4 regions of the Streptosporangium sp. NPDC023963 genome follow, and region 1 is predicted to be linked to each of the others. Evidence: riboswitches for the same ligand, from Rfam matches in the RefSeq annotation. Region 1 holds a riboswitch; each other region holds the start of a gene.
The links. A riboswitch is a leader RNA that binds a small molecule or an ion and turns the genes downstream of it on or off. The one in region 1 is predicted to bind cyclic di-AMP.
Positions count from the first base shown of each region.

Region 2: another riboswitch for cyclic di-AMP. It lies ahead of AB0F88_RS02785 (C40 family peptidase); the one in region 1 lies ahead of AB0F88_RS21945 (hypothetical protein).
Region 3: another riboswitch for cyclic di-AMP. It lies ahead of AB0F88_RS23170 (hypothetical protein); the one in region 1 lies ahead of AB0F88_RS21945 (hypothetical protein).
Region 4: another riboswitch for cyclic di-AMP. It lies ahead of AB0F88_RS34095 (C40 family peptidase); the one in region 1 lies ahead of AB0F88_RS21945 (hypothetical protein).

Region 1 is NZ_JBEZZK010000007.1:20,512-24,988, reverse strand. Features, by position in the region: gene AB0F88_RS21950 (MMPL family transporter) at 1-93, shown strand, start outside; gene AB0F88_RS21945 (hypothetical protein) at 388-1,326, opposite strand; cyclic di-AMP (ydaO/yuaA leader) riboswitch at 1,369-1,505, opposite strand; gene galT (galactose-1-phosphate uridylyltransferase) at 1,578-2,657, opposite strand; gene AB0F88_RS21935 (DeoR/GlpR family DNA-binding transcription regulator) at 2,654-3,454, opposite strand; gene AB0F88_RS21930 (metal-dependent phosphohydrolase) at 3,548-4,144, opposite strand; gene AB0F88_RS21925 (hypothetical protein) at 4,346-4,477, shown strand, end outside.
Region 2 is NZ_JBEZZK010000001.1:667,544-672,020, reverse strand. Features, by position in the region: gene AB0F88_RS02790 (NlpC/P60 family protein) at 208-1,158, shown strand; cyclic di-AMP (ydaO/yuaA leader) riboswitch at 2,005-2,163, shown strand; gene AB0F88_RS02785 (C40 family peptidase) at 2,297-2,812, shown strand; gene AB0F88_RS02780 (hypothetical protein) at 3,025-3,903, shown strand; gene AB0F88_RS02775 (M48 family metallopeptidase) at 3,900-4,477, shown strand, end outside.
Region 3 is NZ_JBEZZK010000007.1:285,051-289,527, reverse strand. Features, by position in the region: gene AB0F88_RS23175 (DUF4253 domain-containing protein) at 1-681, shown strand, start outside; cyclic di-AMP (ydaO/yuaA leader) riboswitch at 1,095-1,246, shown strand; gene AB0F88_RS23170 (hypothetical protein) at 1,494-2,321, shown strand; gene AB0F88_RS23165 (hypothetical protein) at 2,440-2,811, opposite strand; gene AB0F88_RS23160 (roadblock/LC7 domain-containing protein) at 2,824-3,210, opposite strand; gene AB0F88_RS23155 (hypothetical protein) at 3,290-4,192, opposite strand; gene AB0F88_RS23150 (roadblock/LC7 domain-containing protein) at 4,197-4,477, opposite strand, start outside.
Region 4 is NZ_JBEZZK010000015.1:170,752-175,228, forward strand. Features, by position in the region: gene AB0F88_RS34085 (branched-chain amino acid aminotransferase) at 1-391, opposite strand, end outside; gene AB0F88_RS34090 (3-isopropylmalate dehydrogenase) at 565-1,611, opposite strand; cyclic di-AMP (ydaO/yuaA leader) riboswitch at 1,752-1,984, shown strand; gene AB0F88_RS34095 (C40 family peptidase) at 1,972-2,580, shown strand; gene serA (phosphoglycerate dehydrogenase) at 3,091-4,477, opposite strand, start outside.

The sequences.
Region 1 (4,477 bases):
GGTCGGAGGCCGGACATTCCGGTCCCGGTTCGTACGCCTGGACCGCAGCCTGAGCCCGATCCCGCGGGGCAGGGCCGACGGGTCCACGAGTAGGCCGGCGGCGCGGTGCCGGGGTCGCCTGCAGTCCGTACGGCAGGACCTGGTGTCAGCAAGATCCCGGAGGCGGAGCGTGCGCGGCGTTCGGTGATGTGCCTCCTGGACGAAGGAGGATCCTCGATGACCGCGCCGCCCCCGGTCTGGCATCGGATCAGCACGCGCCGGTCATCTGCCCCGGCCGTGGACGGCCGCTCGGCGAGCAGCTTCGGCATGACTCCCGAGAGCCACCTCGCCGGTCTTCGTCTCCGCAGCGCCATCAACCCATCTGAAGATCCGAAGTCCGTACGGGTCCTAGTACATCGAGATGTGCGGGTGGTCGAAGTGGTTGGCCGTGATGCCGCCGCGGTTGGACATGAAGCGCCAGCCGGAGCCGTGGTTGATGCGCTGGCGCCAGATCACGTACTTCACGCCGAGTCTGGTCCTGTTCTTGAGGGCCCAGGCGGCGATCTCGTCGCCCAGCGCGAGGTTGGCGGCCGAGGGCATCGTGCCGCCGGTGCTCATCATGAAGTCGCAGGCGCGGCCCAGGGGGTGCTCGCCGCCGTCGTTGGCGGACCGGTAGCAGCCCACGGAGTACGGGAGGCTGAAGCGCCGCATGACGGCGTCGCGCATGATCCGGGTGCGGTCGGTGATGTTGTCGGCACCGGTGGGGAGCTGCGGGGCCCAGCTGCCGTCGGAGCGGCGGCCGGAACCGGTGGGGGCGAGCCGGTCGAGCTTGTCCTTGACGTCGCGGATCACGTCCTCGGCCTCCTCGCGCCGCCCCTCCACCTCCTTGGCCTCCTCGCGGATCTCGTCGGTGAGCCTGGATGCCGTCTCCGACGCCTTCTTCCTGCGCTCGAGGCTGCCGGCGAAGCCCTCCAGATAGGCGCTCTGCTGGGCGGTGAGCTGTTCCATCACCGCGGCGGCGCCCATGTCGCCGGAGAACATCAGCGCGGGCAGCCCTCCGCTGCTGCTGGTCTGGTAGCGGAGCTGGACGATGGAGTCGACCTGCCTCTTGGCCTCGACGTAGACCTCCTCGGCCTTGCCCAGGTTCTGCTTGGCGACGGCCTCGGCCTTCTGCGCCTTCTTGAGGGACTCGCGTTTGGCCGCGTAGGTCTCGATCAGCCCGTCGAGTTTCTTGCCGAGTTTGGCCAGGTCGGCACGGAGCTTGGCCTCGGTCGGTTTGGGTTCCGCGCTTCCCGCGGTGGGAGTACCGATGGTGAACGCCGCGATCGAGCTCAGACAGAGGACCACAGCGGCATGCCGACGGAACGTGGGGGACGAAGCCGCCACGAACTCTCCTCTCCTTCCGCCTACCGGGTTAGCTGACGGGTTCGGGCTGGAGGAAGCCCTTCCACCGAAGTGGTTTCACCCCAGGTGCGGTGGTTCCCCGGTTCCTGAGCGAGGCGCCCAGGATTAGGCAAATCAGCGTTTACAGCCGATGTGGGAAGGATAGTAGTGGTAAACAGCAGGTCATGCGACCTCAAGACGAGACCGAGCGGTAATCAGTTCGTGACAACAGAGCGCAGAAGTTGTGCTGTCGCCTCGGGGGACACGTCGTTCACGAAGGCGCCCATGGCCGACTCCGACCCGGCAAGGTATTTCAGCTTGTCCGGCGCGCGGCGGATGCTGAACAGCTCCATGTGCGCGTACGACAGATCGCGGCCGGTGGAGACCGGCGCCTGGTGCCAGGCCGCGATGTACGGCATGGGCACGCCGAACAGCCCGTCGAGGCGGCGGAGCACGTCGGTGTAGAGGGGGCCGAACGCCGCGCGCTCCTCGGCCTCCAGCGCGACCAGGTCGGGGACCTGGCGGTGCGGGTAGAGGTGGACCTCCACCGGCCAGCGCGCCGCGGCCGGTACGAAGGCCGTCCAGTGCTCGTTCGAGCCCACCACCCGGATCCCGGCCTCCCGCTCCGCGGCCAGGACGTCGGCGAACAGGTTGCCGCCGGTCCGCGCCCGGTGGCGCTCGGCCGCCCCGAGGGTCAGCCTGGTACGCGGGGTCACGTAGGGGTAGGCGTAGATCTGGCCGTGCGGGTGGGCCAGGGTGATGCCGATCTCCGCTCCCCGGTTCTCGAAGCAGAACACCTGCTCCACGCCCGGCGTCGCCGACAGCTCCGCCGTACGGTCGACCCAGGCCTCCATGACCAGCTCGACCTGCTCGGGGGAGAGCCGCGAGAATGAGGAGTCGTGCTCGGAGGTGAAGCAGACCACCTCGCACCTGCCGATCCCCGGCCGGACCTCGCTCAGCCCGCCGATCTCCCGGTGCTCGCCCGGCTGGGCGGAGAACGACGGGAACCGGTTCTCGAAGACCACCACGTCGTAGTCGGCGGCGGGCACCTCGGTGAGGTTGCCGGGGGTGGAGGGGCAGAGCGGGCACTCGCTGGCCGGGGGCAGGAAGGTGCGGCCCTGGCGGTGCCCGGCCACCGCGATCCACTCCTCGGTGAGCGGGTCGTAGCGCAGCTCGGAGGCGGCGGGGCGGGGCAGCAGGTCGCGCCGGTCGACCGCTCCGCGGTCGGCGTCGTCGCGCCGGTCGAAGTAGATGAGCTCCCGGCCGTCGGCCAGGTGGGTGATCGTGCGTTTCATCGGCCGGCGATCTCGCTCTCTGACTGGGGTTCCGTGATGATCAGTTCGCCCACCGAGGCGGCGAGCTCCTCGCGGGCCTCCCCGGCCAGGCCGGAGTCGGTGACCACGATGTGGGCCTCGGCCAGCTGGGCGATGGTGCTGATGCCGACCGTGCCCCACTTGGTGTGGTCGGCGAGCACCACCAGGCGGTGCGCGGAGGCGACCAGTTCGCGGTTGGTCTCGGCCTCCAGCAGGTTGGGGGTGGTGAACCCGGCGCGGGCGCTCATCCCGTGCACGCCGAGGAAGAGGGTGTCGACGTGGAGCCCGCGGATCGCCGAGACCGCGACCGGGCCGACCAGGGCGTCGGAGGGGGTGCGGATCCCGCCGGTGAGCACGACCGTGCGGTCGGCCCTGGGGGAGCGGTGGAAGACGTCGGCGATCCGGATCGAGTTGGTGATCACGGTCAGCTCGGGCACGTCGACCAGGTGGTGGGCGAGCGTCCAGGTCGTGGTCCCCGCGGAGAGCGTGATCGCCGTGGCGGGCCGGACGAGCCCGGCGGCGTGCTGGGCGATCGTCTCCTTCTCCGCCTGCTGGCGCGCCGACTTGGCGGCGAAGCCCGGTTCCTCGGTCGAGCCGGGCCCGGCGGCGGTGGCGCCGCCGTGGACCTTCTCCACCAGGCCGCGCTCGGAGAGCACCTCAAGGTCACGCCGGATCGTCATGTCGGACACGCCGAGCTCCCGGACGAGATCGGCGACCCTGACCCCGCCGCTACTGCGCACCCTTTCCAGGATCGCCTGCTGCCGCTGCTGGGCAAGCATGCCTCGCTCCCCTCGCTCCCCTGAATCCACCAGATTCCACCAAAATACTACGGCATTACCAGGATACGTTGTTGAGTATTGGTGGCTAACCGCTCACAGTCGCTCAAGCTCCGCCGCGATGTTCGCTCTCGCCGCCTCCTCCAGATCGGCGACGCGGAAGATCGCCGGGAGGTCGAGCAGCGAGCGCAGCACGGCGGCCCGCCCTGCCCTGAACGCGTCGTCGGGGACGAAGCCGTACTCCTCGCGCACGGCCGCCGCGTAGCCGGCGTAGACCTCCGGGGACGCGCCCAGGATCGCCAGGTCCGCGTCGGACAGCACGGCCCCGTCCGCGTCGCCGGGCGCGGGGTCGTGCGTGACGGTCAGCCTGACCAGCCGGGCGACCGTCGCCACGGCCTCCGCGGACAGTCCCATCTCCGGCAGCGCGCGCTCGGCCAGCCCCGCGCTCCGCTCCTCGTTGTCGCCGCGCCGGGGGTCGTAGACGGCGTCGTGGAACCAGGCCGCCAGCCGTACGAGGTCCGGATGCTCGGCGTGGCCGGCCAGGGCGTCGACGTGGTCGAGTACGGCCTCCAGGTGGGCGGTCGTGTGATATCTGCGGTGCGGCTCGTCGTACCGGGTGATCAGTTCGCCGCCGAGGGGATCGGCCCCGAGGCCGGCCAGGGATCGCCAGCGGGCCATCAGCTTCTCGCTCATGGGACGGAGCCTAGAACCCGGCCGGTGCCGGGCCGGAGGGACGGGGCGCGGAATCGATCACGCGTCCACGTGCCGGGCGGAACGTCAGGACAAGGAAAAGGCCGGGGAAATCCGGGGGAACGCGGTCCACCGGAGTTGGACGGATCGTCGTCCGGGCCTTGTGCGACCGGCGTTCCGGGAGGAATGTGAAGGTCTGAGCCGGTGAGATCGAGCCCCGTACGGCCCCGGGAGGGGCCAGACCTCGCGGGACTCGGCGGGACCTCGGAGAACCTCAGTGAAGGGGTGGTCGGCATGGGCAGGCGAGCGCGTAAGGCCAAGGCCCGCAAGAAGCGC
Region 2 (4,477 bases), on a different contig from region 1:
TGGCCGGGGCGCCGCCGGTCGTGAGACGGGCGCCGCCGGTCGCGGGTAAGTCGCGGGTAAAGGGGTTCACCTGAGATTAAGGAGCAAACCCGGCAAAAAGGTGAGTCAATCATTACTTCTTCTGTACTATTCGCCGCAGGTCTGGTGCAGTCGGGAGGCGTTGACGTGGCCGTGGCGGGTTTGCCGGTTGGACTGATTCGGATACCGGTGGCGGCCGGGCTCGCTCTCGCGTTGCTGACGCTGCCGGTGGGCGGAGCGGCCGCCGATCCGAGGCCGACGGCCGCCCAGGCCAAGAAGAAGCTGGAGAAGCTCAACGAGCAGGCCGACCAGGTCGTCGAGAAGTACAACCAGGCCTCGGAGAAGTGGAAGCGGGCCAGGAAGAAGTACAACACGCTCAACGATGACCTGACCCGCCAGAACGAGCAGGTGGCCGGGCTGCGCAAGGAGCTCGTCACGATGGCCGTCAGCACCTACCAGGTCGGCGTGGTCAACGGCTGGGAAGGCATGATCTACCAGACCGACCCCGGCGCCCTGCTGAGCGGTCTGGCCGCCGCCGACCAGATGTCCACCTCCCGCGCCCAGTCCCTGAACGCCTTCGACGAGGCCACCAAGGTGCTGCGGACCAGCCGGGACCAGGCCAAGAAGGCGCTGGCCGAGGCCGACGAGACGCGTGACGAGCTGGCCAGGGAGAAGGCCAAGGCCGACAAGATGGTCAAGGCCCAGACGAAGATCCTGCGCGAGCTCAACGCCTTCAGGACGGGTAACCCCGAGAGCGCCGGGATCCAGTACAACGGCTCCGCCTCGGGCAACGCCCGCGCCGCCCTGCAGTTCGCCTTCGCCCAGGTCGGCAAGCCCTACCAGTACGGCGGCACGGGCCCGCGCGGCTGGGACTGCTCCGGCCTGGTCCAGAGCGCCTGGCGCAGCGGGGGAGTCAGCCTCCCCCGCACGACCTGGGAGCAGTGGAGCTGGGGCGCGAGCCGCAAGGTCTCGCTGAGCGAGCTCCAGCCGGGCGACCTCATCTTCAGCGAGGGTCTCGGCCACGTCAGCATGTACGCGGGCAACGGCCAGATCGTGCACGCCCCGCAGACCGGCGACGTCGTCAAGGTCGTCCCGCTGTCCGCCTACGGCCGCCGCATCGTCGGAGCCGTCCGCCCCTGACCGGGCCGGGCCGCGCTCCCGCCGGGGACGTCCCGGCCCCGTCTCGCGCCTGACGGGACGCCGGGAAACCGGATGTGCCGGCCCCGTCTCGCGCCTGACGAGACGCAGGGAAACCGGATGTGCCGGACGCGGCGGCACATCCGGCATCGGGACATGATCAAACCACGGACGCCCGAAGAGCGCGCGCCGGTCCCGAGCGCCTCGACTCCGACTCCGACGCCGTGCTCGGCCGTCGGCTCGACGGCGTGGCGGGCGATGCCGCGCTGGGTCACGCCCGCGCTGGGTCACGCCCGCGCTGGGTCACGCCCGCGCTGGGTCACGCCCGCGCTGGGTCACGCCCGCGCTGGGTCACGCCCGCGCTGGGCCACACCCGCGACGACTGTGCCGAGCGTCTGCGCACCGAGTACGGCACCTTCGGGCGGCTGCCCGGACCGATGCTCGACGCCGCCGGACTCGAGATCGTCGGGCGGACTTCCGGGAGCCGGTCCACGGCGCCTGCACGCGCGTCGGGCGCTGAGGTCACCCGGCCGGATCATGCGGGACCGCTCCATCGGCGGTGAGTGTGATGAAGATTACATAAATCGTGATTTGTTGGACTGGCGAGAAGGGTGTGACGAGAGTCATATCTCAATAGCATAAATAGCCATTAAGCAGGGGTAACAGGAAGATCAAGAGGGGTTGTCGATCTCCCAATTTGGCGAATGCTTTGCCGAAAGTTGGAGATCGGGGTAACTTCTGGCGTCGCGACGTGCAAGCCACGCCGTCGCGGCGAATGTCGGTCTTCGGGCCGGTGTCCCTATAGAAATCCAACCGGCCGCCGTGCCCCCACCCGGGGGCAGGGCTCATCACGGCGGCCCGCCGAATCTATGCAGCCAGGAGGCATGGAACCGGGGACCCAAAAGGCCCGATACAGCGTGGCCAGGGGTGAATCGGCGCGTTTTGCCGTAGGGCATCTTCCAAGCCCGAATCCGTCAGCTAACCCGGTAGGCATCAGTGGAAGTCCCAAGGAGAAATCCTGTCTACCACCCCGTACAACCCCCGTCTGTCGCGCCTTTTCCGCCTTTCCCTCGGCGGCATCGCCCTCACCCTGACCGCCTCAGCCGGAGCGGTCACCCTGGGGCCCACGGCGGCGCAGGCGGTGGACGGCCCCTCCGAGATACTGGTCAACAGCGCGGCCGGTGTCTCAGAGAAGGCCGAGAGCACCAACAAGACCGCCTCTCAGGCCGAGACCAAGGCTGAGACCAAGGTCAAGGCCAAGGGCAAGGCCAAAAAGAGCAGGGCGGCACTGCAGAGGATCCGGGCCGGTAAGGCGGTCTCGGCGGCCAAGAAGCAGATCGGCGATCCGTACCGGTGGGGAGCCTCCGGTCCCGGAGCGTTCGACTGCTCGGGGCTCGTCCGGTACGCCTGGCGGAAGGCGGGCGTGTCCCTTCCCAGGATCACGCACAGCCAGTACAGGTCGATCAGGAAAAAGGTCTCGTGGAGCAAGTTGCACCCCGGTGACCTGCTGTTCTTCAGTGGAAAGGGCCATGTCGGCATGTACGTCGGCAAGGGCAGGATGGTCCACTCGCCGAGCAGCGGCAAGACGGTCCGTATCGTGAGGCTGGCGGGCTATTACAGGTCCTCCTTCGCCGGAGCGGTACGGCCCGGGGCCTGAGCCCCGCACGGAGCCCAAGGTCCGCGCGTGAGCGCGGAGCCCGGGATCCACGCGTGAGCACGGAGCCCAGGTATGGAACCTGAGCCTGAGCCCGCGTCCGGGCACGCGCTCGAGCACATGCCCGAGCACGCGCCCGAGCACGGAAAAGCGGCCCCGGCCCTCCACCAGGAGGGCCGGGGCCGCTCCATGCCGGTCGAGTACCATCGGCTCGTATGTCCGTCCCGAAAGGGCGCCGCGCCGTGCTCGCCGGGATGCTGGCGCTGATGAGCGCCGGTCCGTTCGCCGGGACGGGACCTCTCCTGGCCGGAGCCGCGCCCCTCCCGCGCGCCCCCCGTCCCCCTGACCCGTACGGCGCCCGGACCCCTTCGCGCGTCCCGTACGCCTCCCGTAGCCCGCGCGATCCCCGCGACCTGTGGCCGGGCGCCGCGGTCACCGTCCGGGGCGAGTACTCCCTCGTGATCGGCCACGGCGTCCCGGCCGCCGTCCTGCGGGACCTGGCGGCCAGGGCCGACCGGGCCCGCGCGACGATCGCGGCGATCTGGGGGCCGGTCCCCGCGGTGGTCCTCTTCCCCGCCACCGACGCCGAGGCCGCGGCGCTCGCCGGGGCCGGGAGCACCCGCGGCCTGGCCGCGATGGCGACCGCGGACCGGGTGATCGTCCTGCCGTCGGGGTACGCCCGGCTCACCGCGACCGGCAGGGACGTGGTGATCACCCACGAGCTCGCCCACGTGGCCACCGGCGCGACGCGCGGCGGCCGGGTGCCGATGTGGCTGTCGGAGGGCTTCGCCGACTACGCGGGTTACCGCGACGCCGGGATCGCGGTGCGCACGGCCGCCGCCGAGCTGGCCGCCGAGGTGCGCTCGGGCGCCCTGCCCGCCCGGCTCCCCGGCCCGGCCGACTTCGCCCCCGGCGCGCCGAGGCTCGCGCAGGCGTACGAGGAGGCGTGGCTCGCCTGCCGGTTCGTCGCGGAGCGCTTCGGGGAGAAGGCCCTGGTGAGGCTCTACGGTAGCGATGTCGAGAGCACGCTGGGCCTGCCGGTGGCCGAGTTCACCCGAGCCTGGCGCGACTACCTCAGGGAGGAACTCACGTGACGCTGAGCACGACGGACACGCCCGCGGGCGTGCGGTCGGCGGGGTGGGCGCTGGCCGTCCTGGGGGTGGTCACGCTGGCGGTCGTGGCGTTCACCACGCCCTGGAGGGCGCTGCCCGAGGGGGCCCCGGCCGTCGTCCCCGATCCGGCCCGCGACTTCACCGCCGAGCAGATCGCCAGGGCCGGGACGTTCGACGCGCTGGTCAGCGTTCCCGGTTACCTGTCGCTCGGCCTGACGCTGGTCGTGGCGGGGGTGCTGGTCGCCACCCCGCTGGGCGCGCGGCTCGCCGGCCGGCTGCCGGGCCCCTGGTGGCTGCGGGCGCTCCTCGGCGTGCTGACGCTGTCGGTGGCCGTGGCGATCCTGCGCTGGCCCCTGGGGATGTGGTCGGAGAGCCACCTGCGCGACTTCGGGCTGTCCACCCAGGCCTGGCCGGCCTGGGCGGCCGACCGGGCCAAGAGCACCGGCATCGGCACCGCGCTGACCGCGATCATGGTGCTGGCGGTGATCGCCCTGGCGCGGCGCTACCGGCGCTGGTGGATCCCCGCCGCGGCCGGGGCGTTCGTCTTGACCGTGGT
Region 3 (4,477 bases), 260 kb from region 1:
CGTCCGGCGTTCTGGCTCAGCGAGGTGGCGGTCTCCGGCGAGTACTGGGCGCGGCTGAGGGCCCAGCACGAGCGGTCGGGCCTGTGGCCGGTGCTGCTGGAGGACTCCGTCCAGCCCTGGTCGGCCGGGCAGATCGCCCCGGACACGGCCGGTCAGATCGACAACTACCACGCCGCCGCGTTCATGGCCGAGGTGTGGTCCGACTGGATCGCCAAGGCCAACCTCGACCAGCTGGAACTGCTCGACCCCTTCGGCCCCGAGTGTCCCGGCCCGGCCCCCTCGGGAAGGCTCGCCGCCGACCCCGGCGTGGTCGCCGACTGGTACGCCGGGCTGGTGGCCGAGCGCAGGACCCCGCTCGGGCTCGTCGCGGTCGAGCGCGGGGCCGACGCCCTCGCCGTCATGGGCTGGCAGGGCGCCCTGAACCACAACGAGTGGATGGTCCCGCTCGCGGCCGTCGTGCGGAGCTGGGAGGACAGGTTCGGGGTGCGGGTGGTCGGCATGGGTTTCAACACCCTCGACCTCAGCGTCGCCGCGCCTCCGACCACCTCCGAGCACGCCCTGCACGTCGCCGCGGAGCACTGGACGTTCTGCCCCGACAGCATCATCCAGGGGGCGGGGAACCTCATCGACTACGCCGAGCAGATCAAGGGCAGGAACGCCTGGTCGTTCTGGTGGGACTGAGCGGGACTGAGCGGGGCCGGTTGAAACCTGGCGGAACCGGTCGGCCGGGGACGGCCCGCGGGACGGGCTCTCCTTGAATGGACCTTTGCGGGGCGGGACCTTGGGTGAACCTTTACGGGGCGGGGCGGGACCGGCCGGGGACGGGTTCACGGGGCGGATGTTCCCCGTGTGGATCTCCGGGGACAGGGCCCTGGAACGGGCTCCGGGACGGGGTTCCGGGGGCGGATCCCGAGATGGGGGAGACATCCGTGCTGGTAGGACGGGTGTTGGCCTGGCGGGGCGATCGATGAGGCTTCCTTGAAGCTTGTAGGTAGATCTTCTGGGGTTTTCATGGTGTTTGCTTTGCTTTGTCCGGTTTGGGTGGGTAGTGTCCACAGTTATCGGTTGGCGACCTGCCCTTCACAAGAGGGAGCGGCCGGCCGACGTCGAATCCCGAGGGCCCCTCAGGGGCCCCGGAGCCGGGGAACCACGTTTCCGGGGTGAATCCGCCGCGACCACGCGGCGGTAGGGCAACTCCACCGCCCGAACCCGTCAGCTAACCCGGTAGACGAGATGGAGAGGAGATCCCCTCATGGATCACCGCGTTACCACGTCGGTGCAGCCCTTGTCCGTGCCGGCCACCTGAACTTTCCCCCTTCCCCCCGTACCTTCTCGCCGCGCCCGATCGCGGCACCTTCCAGATCGTGCTCCGCGTAGCGATTGCCTGAGATTCCGGCTACGCCCCCTTTTCCGACGAGCGCGTCCCCGCCACCGCACCACTCCGGTGTGTCGCACGTGGCTGCCCCGTTCCCTCGCGAAAGAGCCTTTTCTCCATGCGCCCCATCTTTGGTTTGCACAAGAACGGCCTGAGCAAGTTCACCTGGCAGAAGAACAAGTCCCGCGGAAACCGCCTCGCCGCCGCCGCCCTGGTCGGCGCGAGCGTCCTCGCCGCCACCGGTGTCGCGGTGGCGCTGCCCACCTCCACCTGTTTCGCCGCCACCGCCGACCCCGAGGTCGGGGTGGCGAAGGCCAGCGCCGAGTCCGTCCTCCTCCAGGGCGCGACCACGGCCTCCTACTTCTGGGACGACTCCTCCGGCCGGGCCGGTGACACCGGGCTGCCCGCCAGCGGCCGGCCGATGCAGAAGGGCATGATCGCCAGCCCGAGCTGGCCCCTGCTCACCGAGGGCTACCTCATCTACAAGGGCAAGAAGGCCAAGTTCTTCGTCGGCGACCGCGGCCCCGGTTCCCCCTCGAACCAGGGCATCATGATCGACATCGACGCCAAGACCTTCGCCGACCTGACCGGTGGAACGTTCAACGCCGGCACGCTCGGCGTGGACGGCAACGGCGGGATGGGCCACATCGACATCCAGTACGTGGTCACCAAGTGGGGTGACGGTACGGGGATAAAGAACCACCCCGTCGCGTTCTCCACCGGTGCCTGGAGCCGCAGGGACACCAGCCCGGCCAAGCCTCCGACGGTCGTCTTCGCCAAGGCCCAGCGACTGGGGATAGGCGTGCAGACCCAGCCGGTGAGCGCCGCGGTGCGGCCGTGGGCCGGCAAGCCCAAGGTCATGGTCGAGCCCGCCTCCTGGCACGCCCCGGCCGGCGTGGCCGCCGCCGGTGCCCGCGCCGCCGAGATCGGCGCCGGGAAGGGCTGAGCCGGAGCCGTCGCCCTCCGGAAGACCCCCGCCGGAGTCCTCCGGGAACGCTCAGAAAAGACGCGGAAAGGACTCCGGTGCGGTCCGTGCCTCCCGGGGCGCGGGCCGCACCGGAGGATCAGACTTCGAGCTTCTCCTCGATGCCGCGCAGGGTGTGCCGCGCGAGCGCGAGGTTGGCCCGGTTCCGGTCGAGAGCCAGGTAGAGGAACAGCCCTTTGCCGCTCCGGCCCGCGATCGGGCGGATCACGTGGTACTGCGTGCCGAGCGTGATGAGGATGTCCTCGATGCCGTCCTTGAGGCCGAGCGACTCCATGGTCCGCATCTTGGCCTTGACGACCTCGGTGTTACCCGCGGCCGCGACCTGGAGGTCGAGGTCCTTGGACCCGCCGAGCGCGCCCAGCGCCATCCCGCTGTTGTAGTCGACGACGACCGCGCCGATGGCACCGTCGATCGTCATCATCTCCTTGAGCGAGATGTCCATGTTGCCCATTGCTGTCTCCGATCACTGGGGTATCGATGTGCGCGAGCCGGCGGCGGCCAGCCTGGCCGCCGTCTTGCGGCCCTCCAGCCGGAGCAGCCCGAGGTTGGTCCCCGGGCGCGCCAGGACTGTGAGGACGATCTTGGGTCCGGCGGCGTAGAACGCCGCGTAGCCGTTGGTACCGGAGATCAACGTCTCCTCGAAGGTGCCCTTGCCGGCCATGCTCGTCATCCGGCGGCTGAGGGCCAGCACCGCGGAGGAGAGCGCGCCGGTCTGCTCGGTGTCCCTCTCCAGGTCGCTCGCTATCGTCAGACCGTCGACGCTGCACGCGATGCTCCCGTTCACGTCGGGCATGCGTTCTCGCAGCGCCGCCATCTCGCGCCGTATCTCCTCACGCAGTTCCACCGGCATCCTCCTTCCGATCAGCTTCAGCGTCCGCAGCCTTATCGGCATGTGACCGGGCTCAAGTCGCTCAAGTCGCTCAAGTCGCTCAAGTCATGGCCTCCAATGCGTTCCTGAGCCGGATGAGCAGGTTGACGTCGGCCGGGTCCCCGTTCGCCCTGGGGAGCCACTCCGAGGTCTCCGGAGAACCCGCGGCGGCCGCGGGGATCTCCGTGGCACCCCTCGTCCGCCTGGGCAGCGGGTCCGGTGCCCCGGGAGCCCCGGGAGCCCCGGGAGCCCTGGGAGCCGCAGGAGTCTCCGCCGGAGCGGGCTCCGGGAGGCGGAGCAGTCCGGACGAGGCGAGCTGCCGTACGGCGAGCAGTACCGAGTACGCGGGACGGCCCAGCTTGCGCGCCAGGTCGGCCGGGGTCGCCGTGGAGTCGGCGCCGACGAGCACCTCCCACTGGAGCGAGCTCAGCACCACCCGCTGGGCGCTGATGCGCCCCAGCGGGACGACCGGGAGCGTGTCCAGCTCCGCGGACGGCCAGGTCTGTTCCAACTGCGCCTTCCTTCGCTCGCACTCCCGGAGCAGGCCGGTCGCGTCGAAGTACCACTGCGGTCCGAGCCAGTGCAGCTCTCCCCGCCGGAACCTGGGCCGGTGCCCGGTGGCCTGCAGCAGGAAGTACGCGGCGTCGAGCACCGCGCTCAGCACGCAGAACTCCAGTTCCCCGCGGGTGAGCAGGCCCCGCGCGACCAGCTGCTCGCCCCCCGACGGCCCGGGGGTCGGCGCGTCCGGCGTCCGGCGTCCGGCGGCCTGCCTGACCTGACGCACGGCGTGGGCGGATATCCCGCGGCAGGCGCCCAGCAGGTCCTCCAGCCGGGGGGCCGCCGCGCTCTCGGCGTAGGTCACGCGACCGTCGGTGAGGTAGATGACCCCCGCCTTGCCGAGTCGCAGGGAGCCGGTGGCGTGGTCGCCGGCGAGCCCGCTGAGGATGTTCTCGACGTTCGGCATGATTTCACGTCGATATCAGACGGCCGGAAAGGGCCTGGAGACGGTGGCGGGCCAGGGCCAGGTTCGAGCGTTCGAGATCGAGCCTGACATAAATGACCAGAGGGCCGTCGAAAAGCGTTTCCATCGGCCGTAGCAAATGGTGGCCGCCGTCCGTGGTGATGATCATGTCGCTGATCCGGACCGTACCGCCGGGCGAGGCGAAGGCGAGCCCGTCGAGGGTCGCGCGCAGGGTCTCGCTCAACCCCGCGGCCGACCTCTCCACGTCCGCGTGGCGGCTCGCACCGC
Region 4 (4,477 bases), on a different contig from region 1:
CGGTCTGGACGAGCAGCTCCAGCGACTCGACGAACGCCTCCTCGGGCAGCTCGGGCATCGCCATCCGCGCCGCGGAGGTGTTGAAGCGCGCGGCGTTGGCCTCGGGCCGGAAGGTCACGATCGAGCCGTTCTCCTGGCGGTAGGCCTTGAGCCCCTCGAAAAGCTCCTGCGCGTAGTGGAAGACCGACGTCGCGGGGTCGAGGCTGAGCGGGCCGTACGGCATGAGCCTGGCGTCGTGCCAGCCCCGCCCCTCGGTGTAGTCGATCGAGATCATGTGGTCGGTGAAGACCTGACCGAACCCCGGGCTCGCCAGTACCTGCTCGCGCTCTGCCGCGGTGCGAGCGTGGTCGGAGAGCTGCACGTCGAAGCTGAGCTTCTGAGCGGTGGTCATCGCACGGATCCTTCTCTTGGTGTCTGGCTTACCCTTGGGTCCATTCTGCGTCGGACCGGGTAACGGGAAACTACTCCATCCATGCCGAAAACCGGCAGTGCTGGAGAAACAAAAACGCACCTGGCGGCTCGGGTGAGCCGCCAGGCGCGTCGGGGTCGAGGAGGGCGGCTTCCTCAGCCGGCTACTCGGGCGGTGATGTCGTCGCCGATCTCGCGGGTGGTCCGGCCCGCCTTGCCGGCCGGCCGCTCGGCCAGGTCGCCGGCGACGGCCTGCTCGACCCTGGCGGCCTCGGCGGCCAGGCCCAGGTGGTCGAGGAGCATGGCGACCGACAGGATCGTGGCGGTCGGGTCGGCCTTGCCCTGGCCCGCGATGTCGGGGGCGCTGCCGTGGACCGGCTCGAACATGCTCGGCGCGGTGCGGTCGGGGTTGACGTTGCCGCTGGCCGCCAGGCCGATGCCACCGGCGATCGCCGCGCCGATGTCGGTGAGGATGTCGCCGAAGAGGTTGTCGGTGACGATCACGTCGAAGCGCTCGGGCTGGCTGACGAAGAACATCGAGGCCGCGTCGACGTGGCAGTAGTCGGTCTGGACGTCGGGATACTCCAGGCCGACGCGGTCGAAGGTGCGGGCCCAGAGGTCGCCGGCGTAGGTGAGCACGTTGGTCTTGTGGACCAGCGTCAGCTTCCTGCGGGGGCGGCCCAGCGCCTTGTCGAAGGCGTAGCGCACGACGCGCTCGACGCCGTGGGCGGTGTTCAGCGACTCCTGGGTGGCGATCTCGTGCGGCGTGCCCCGGCGCATGACGCCGCCCGCCCCGGCGTACGGGCCCTCGGTGCCCTCGCGGACGACGACCATGTCGATGTCCTCGGGGCGGGCCCCGCCCAGCGGCGTCTCGACGCCGGGGAAGAGCTTGACCGGGCGGAGGTTCACGTAGTGGTCGAGCCGGAAGCGGAGCTTGAGCAGCAGGTCGCGCTCCAGGACGCCCGGGGGCACGCTGGGGTCGCCGACCGCGCCGAGCAGGATCGCGTCGTATCCGCGCAGCTCGTCGAGGACCGGGTCGGGCAGGGTCTCGCCGGTCTCGTGGTAGCGCTTGGCGCCGAGGTCGTAGGTGGTGGGCTCCACCTTCGTGCCGACCGCTTCGAGGACCTTCAGCCCCTCGGTGACGACCTCGACTCCGATTCCGTCCCCGGGGATGACCGCCAGGCGAATGTTACGCGAATCCATGCAGGCACCTTACCGGTCCGTCTCGGTGATCGAACACCGGTCTCATTCTCCGGACACATCCGCCCGGCGAGACGTTTGATCGTTTTGTCCGTCTTTGCTTGGTATTGACCGTTTCGTGAGGTTTCGTTATGGTCCTCCCAATCACGTCAATGCCTAATCCGTACGGGCCATCCCCTTACCGGGCCCGCACGGAGCCGGGGAACCACTCTTTACGGGATCTACCGGACACCGGGCGCCCCGCTCCTCCCCCGGAGCGCGTTCCCGGCCGTCATCAGGTGGATTCCTTGGGGCGAATCAGCGCGTTCTCGCGCCGTAGGGCGGCCTCCACGCCCGAGCCCGACAGCTCACCCGGCCGGCCTTATGGAAGGAATCACCCTGTCCGGCACAGTTCTCCCCCGCGTCCTGTCCATCTCCGCCTCCATGATCGTCGCCGGCGCCGCGGTGTGCGCGAGCTCGACCGCCGCCCTGGCCGCGTCCCCGCCCCCCGCCCCCGGGCCCGCCGCGCTCAACACCCCCGCGCTGAAGGACGCGCTGAAGGCCGCGGCCGTCAAGCCCGCCTGGCAGAAAGCCGTGAAGTGGGCCATGTCCAAGCGCGGAACGCCCTACGTCTGGGGCGGCACCGGCAACGGCGGCTTCGACTGCTCCGGCCTGGTGCTCCGCGCCTACGGCGCCGCCGGCATCAAGCTCCCCCGCGTCACCAACGACCAGTACGCCGCCTTCTCCAAGAAGATCGCCTGGAAGAATCTCAAGCCCGGTGACCTGGTCTTCTTCAGCGGTCTCGGCCACGTCGGCATGATCACAAAGCCCGGCTACATGGTTCACGCCCCGCAGACCGGCGACGTGGTCAAGGAGGAGAAACTCGACTCCTGGCGCCGCGACTCCTTCGCCGGCGCGGTGCGCCCCGACCCGCAGGGGGTTCAGCTGACCAAGCGGGTCGAGCTCGCGACCGAAACCGTACCCGGCGGATGAGACACGCCGGCGGATCACCGCCGGGAGGCCGTGGAGACCCCGGCGGCGGCGAGAACGGGTTCAGCGGGTGGGAGCACCGCCGTTGTCCCTGCGGTCCAGAGCGGTCTGGAGCGCGTCGATGGCCTCGTCCTCGGTCTCCTCGGGACGGTTCCAGGGATACATGTCGTACATGGCGAATCTCGTCTCGGTCGCATGCCTGCAAGGAAGGTGGTCGAGACTCCGGTCGGGACTCCGACCAGGCCTGATGTCGCGGGTCCGGATCACGGACCGGCGGCGGGGGGCTGGGAGCCGGCACGCGCCACGACACCGCGGCGAGTCGCCGGCCTGCCCCTGTCAGGCCTCGCCGCGGCAGGTAGGAATTACGAGAACCTGGCGCATTTCACTTCAGGCTACCTGGCCGCGGGAAAGCCGTCTCGCCCGGTGTACACACTTCTCACATGCTGAGACGAGAAGTGGCCGCCGTCCCGGTCTCCGGGGCGGCGGCCACATCGGCGGTACGGCTGGGTACGGCTAGTCGGCCAGGTCGACCGAGCGGCCGCTGTCGGCGCCGATCTCCGAGCCGATCTGGTCGATCACCTCGGCCGGGATGGCGGTGTCGACGGTGAGCGCGATGAGCGCCTTGCCGCCCTTGGCGTCGCGGGCCACCTGCATCGAGGCGATGTTGATCGAGTGGTCGCCGAGGATGCGGCCGACCACGCCGACGATGCCGGGGCGGTCGGTGTAGGTGAAGAACGACAGGTGGTCGGTCGGCTCGATCTCCATCTGGTAGCCGTTGACCTCGACGATCTTCGTGATCTGCCTCGGCCCGGACAGGGTGCCGGAGACCGAGACCGCGCGGCCGTCGGCGAGGACGCCCCGGACCGTCACGACGTTGCGCCAGTCGGGGCTGTCGGAGCTGGTGATCAGCTCGACCGACACGCCGCGGTCCTTGGCCAGCAGCGGGGCGTTGACGTAGGTGACCGAGTCCTCGACCACGTCGGTGAAGACGCCCTTGAGCGCGGCCAGCTCCAGCACGCGGACGTCGTGGGAGGCGATCTCGCCGCGCACCTCGACGTCGAGCTTGGTGGCGACCTCGCCCGCGAGGGCGGTGAACACCCGGCCGAGCTTCTCGGCCAGCGGCAGGCCCGGCTTGACGTCCTCGGCGACGGCGCCGCCCTGGACGTTGACCGCGTCCGGCACGAACTCCCCGGCGAGCGCGAGCTTCACGCTGCGCGCGACCTGGGTGCCGGCCTTCTCCTGGGCCTCGTGGGTGGAGGCGCCCAGGTGCGGGGTGACGACGACCTGGTCGAGCTCGAAGAGCGGGCTGTCGGTGACCGGCTCCTTCGGGAACACGTCGATGCCGGCGCCGGCGACGCGGCCCTCCTTGATCGCGGAGTAGAGGGCGTTCTCGTCGATGATGCCGCCGCGGGCGACGTTGATGAGGCGGACGTTCGGCTTGACCGTGTGGAGCTCCCTGTCGCCGATGAGGCCGATGGTCTCCTTGGACTTGGGCAGGTGCACCGTGATGAAGTCGGCCTCGCTCAGGGCCTCCTCCAGCGAGACCAGCCGGACGCCCATCTGCGCGGCGCGGGCCGGCTGCAGGTAGGGGTCGTAGGCGATCAGCTCGACGCCGAACGGCTGGAGTCGCTGAGCGACCAGCTGGCCGATCTTGCCGAGGCCGAGGATCGCGACGACCTTCTCGTCGAGCTCCACGCCGGTGTACTTCGAGCGCTTCCACTCGCCGCCCTTGAGCGCGGAGTGCGCCTGGGCGACGTTGCGGGCGGAGGCGAGGATCAGGGCGACGGTGTGCTCGGCGGCGCTGGTGATGTTGGAGGTGGGCGCGTTGACGACCATGACACCGGCCTTGGTGGCGGCCTCCACGTCGACGTTGTCCAGACCGACGCCCGCGCGGGCGACG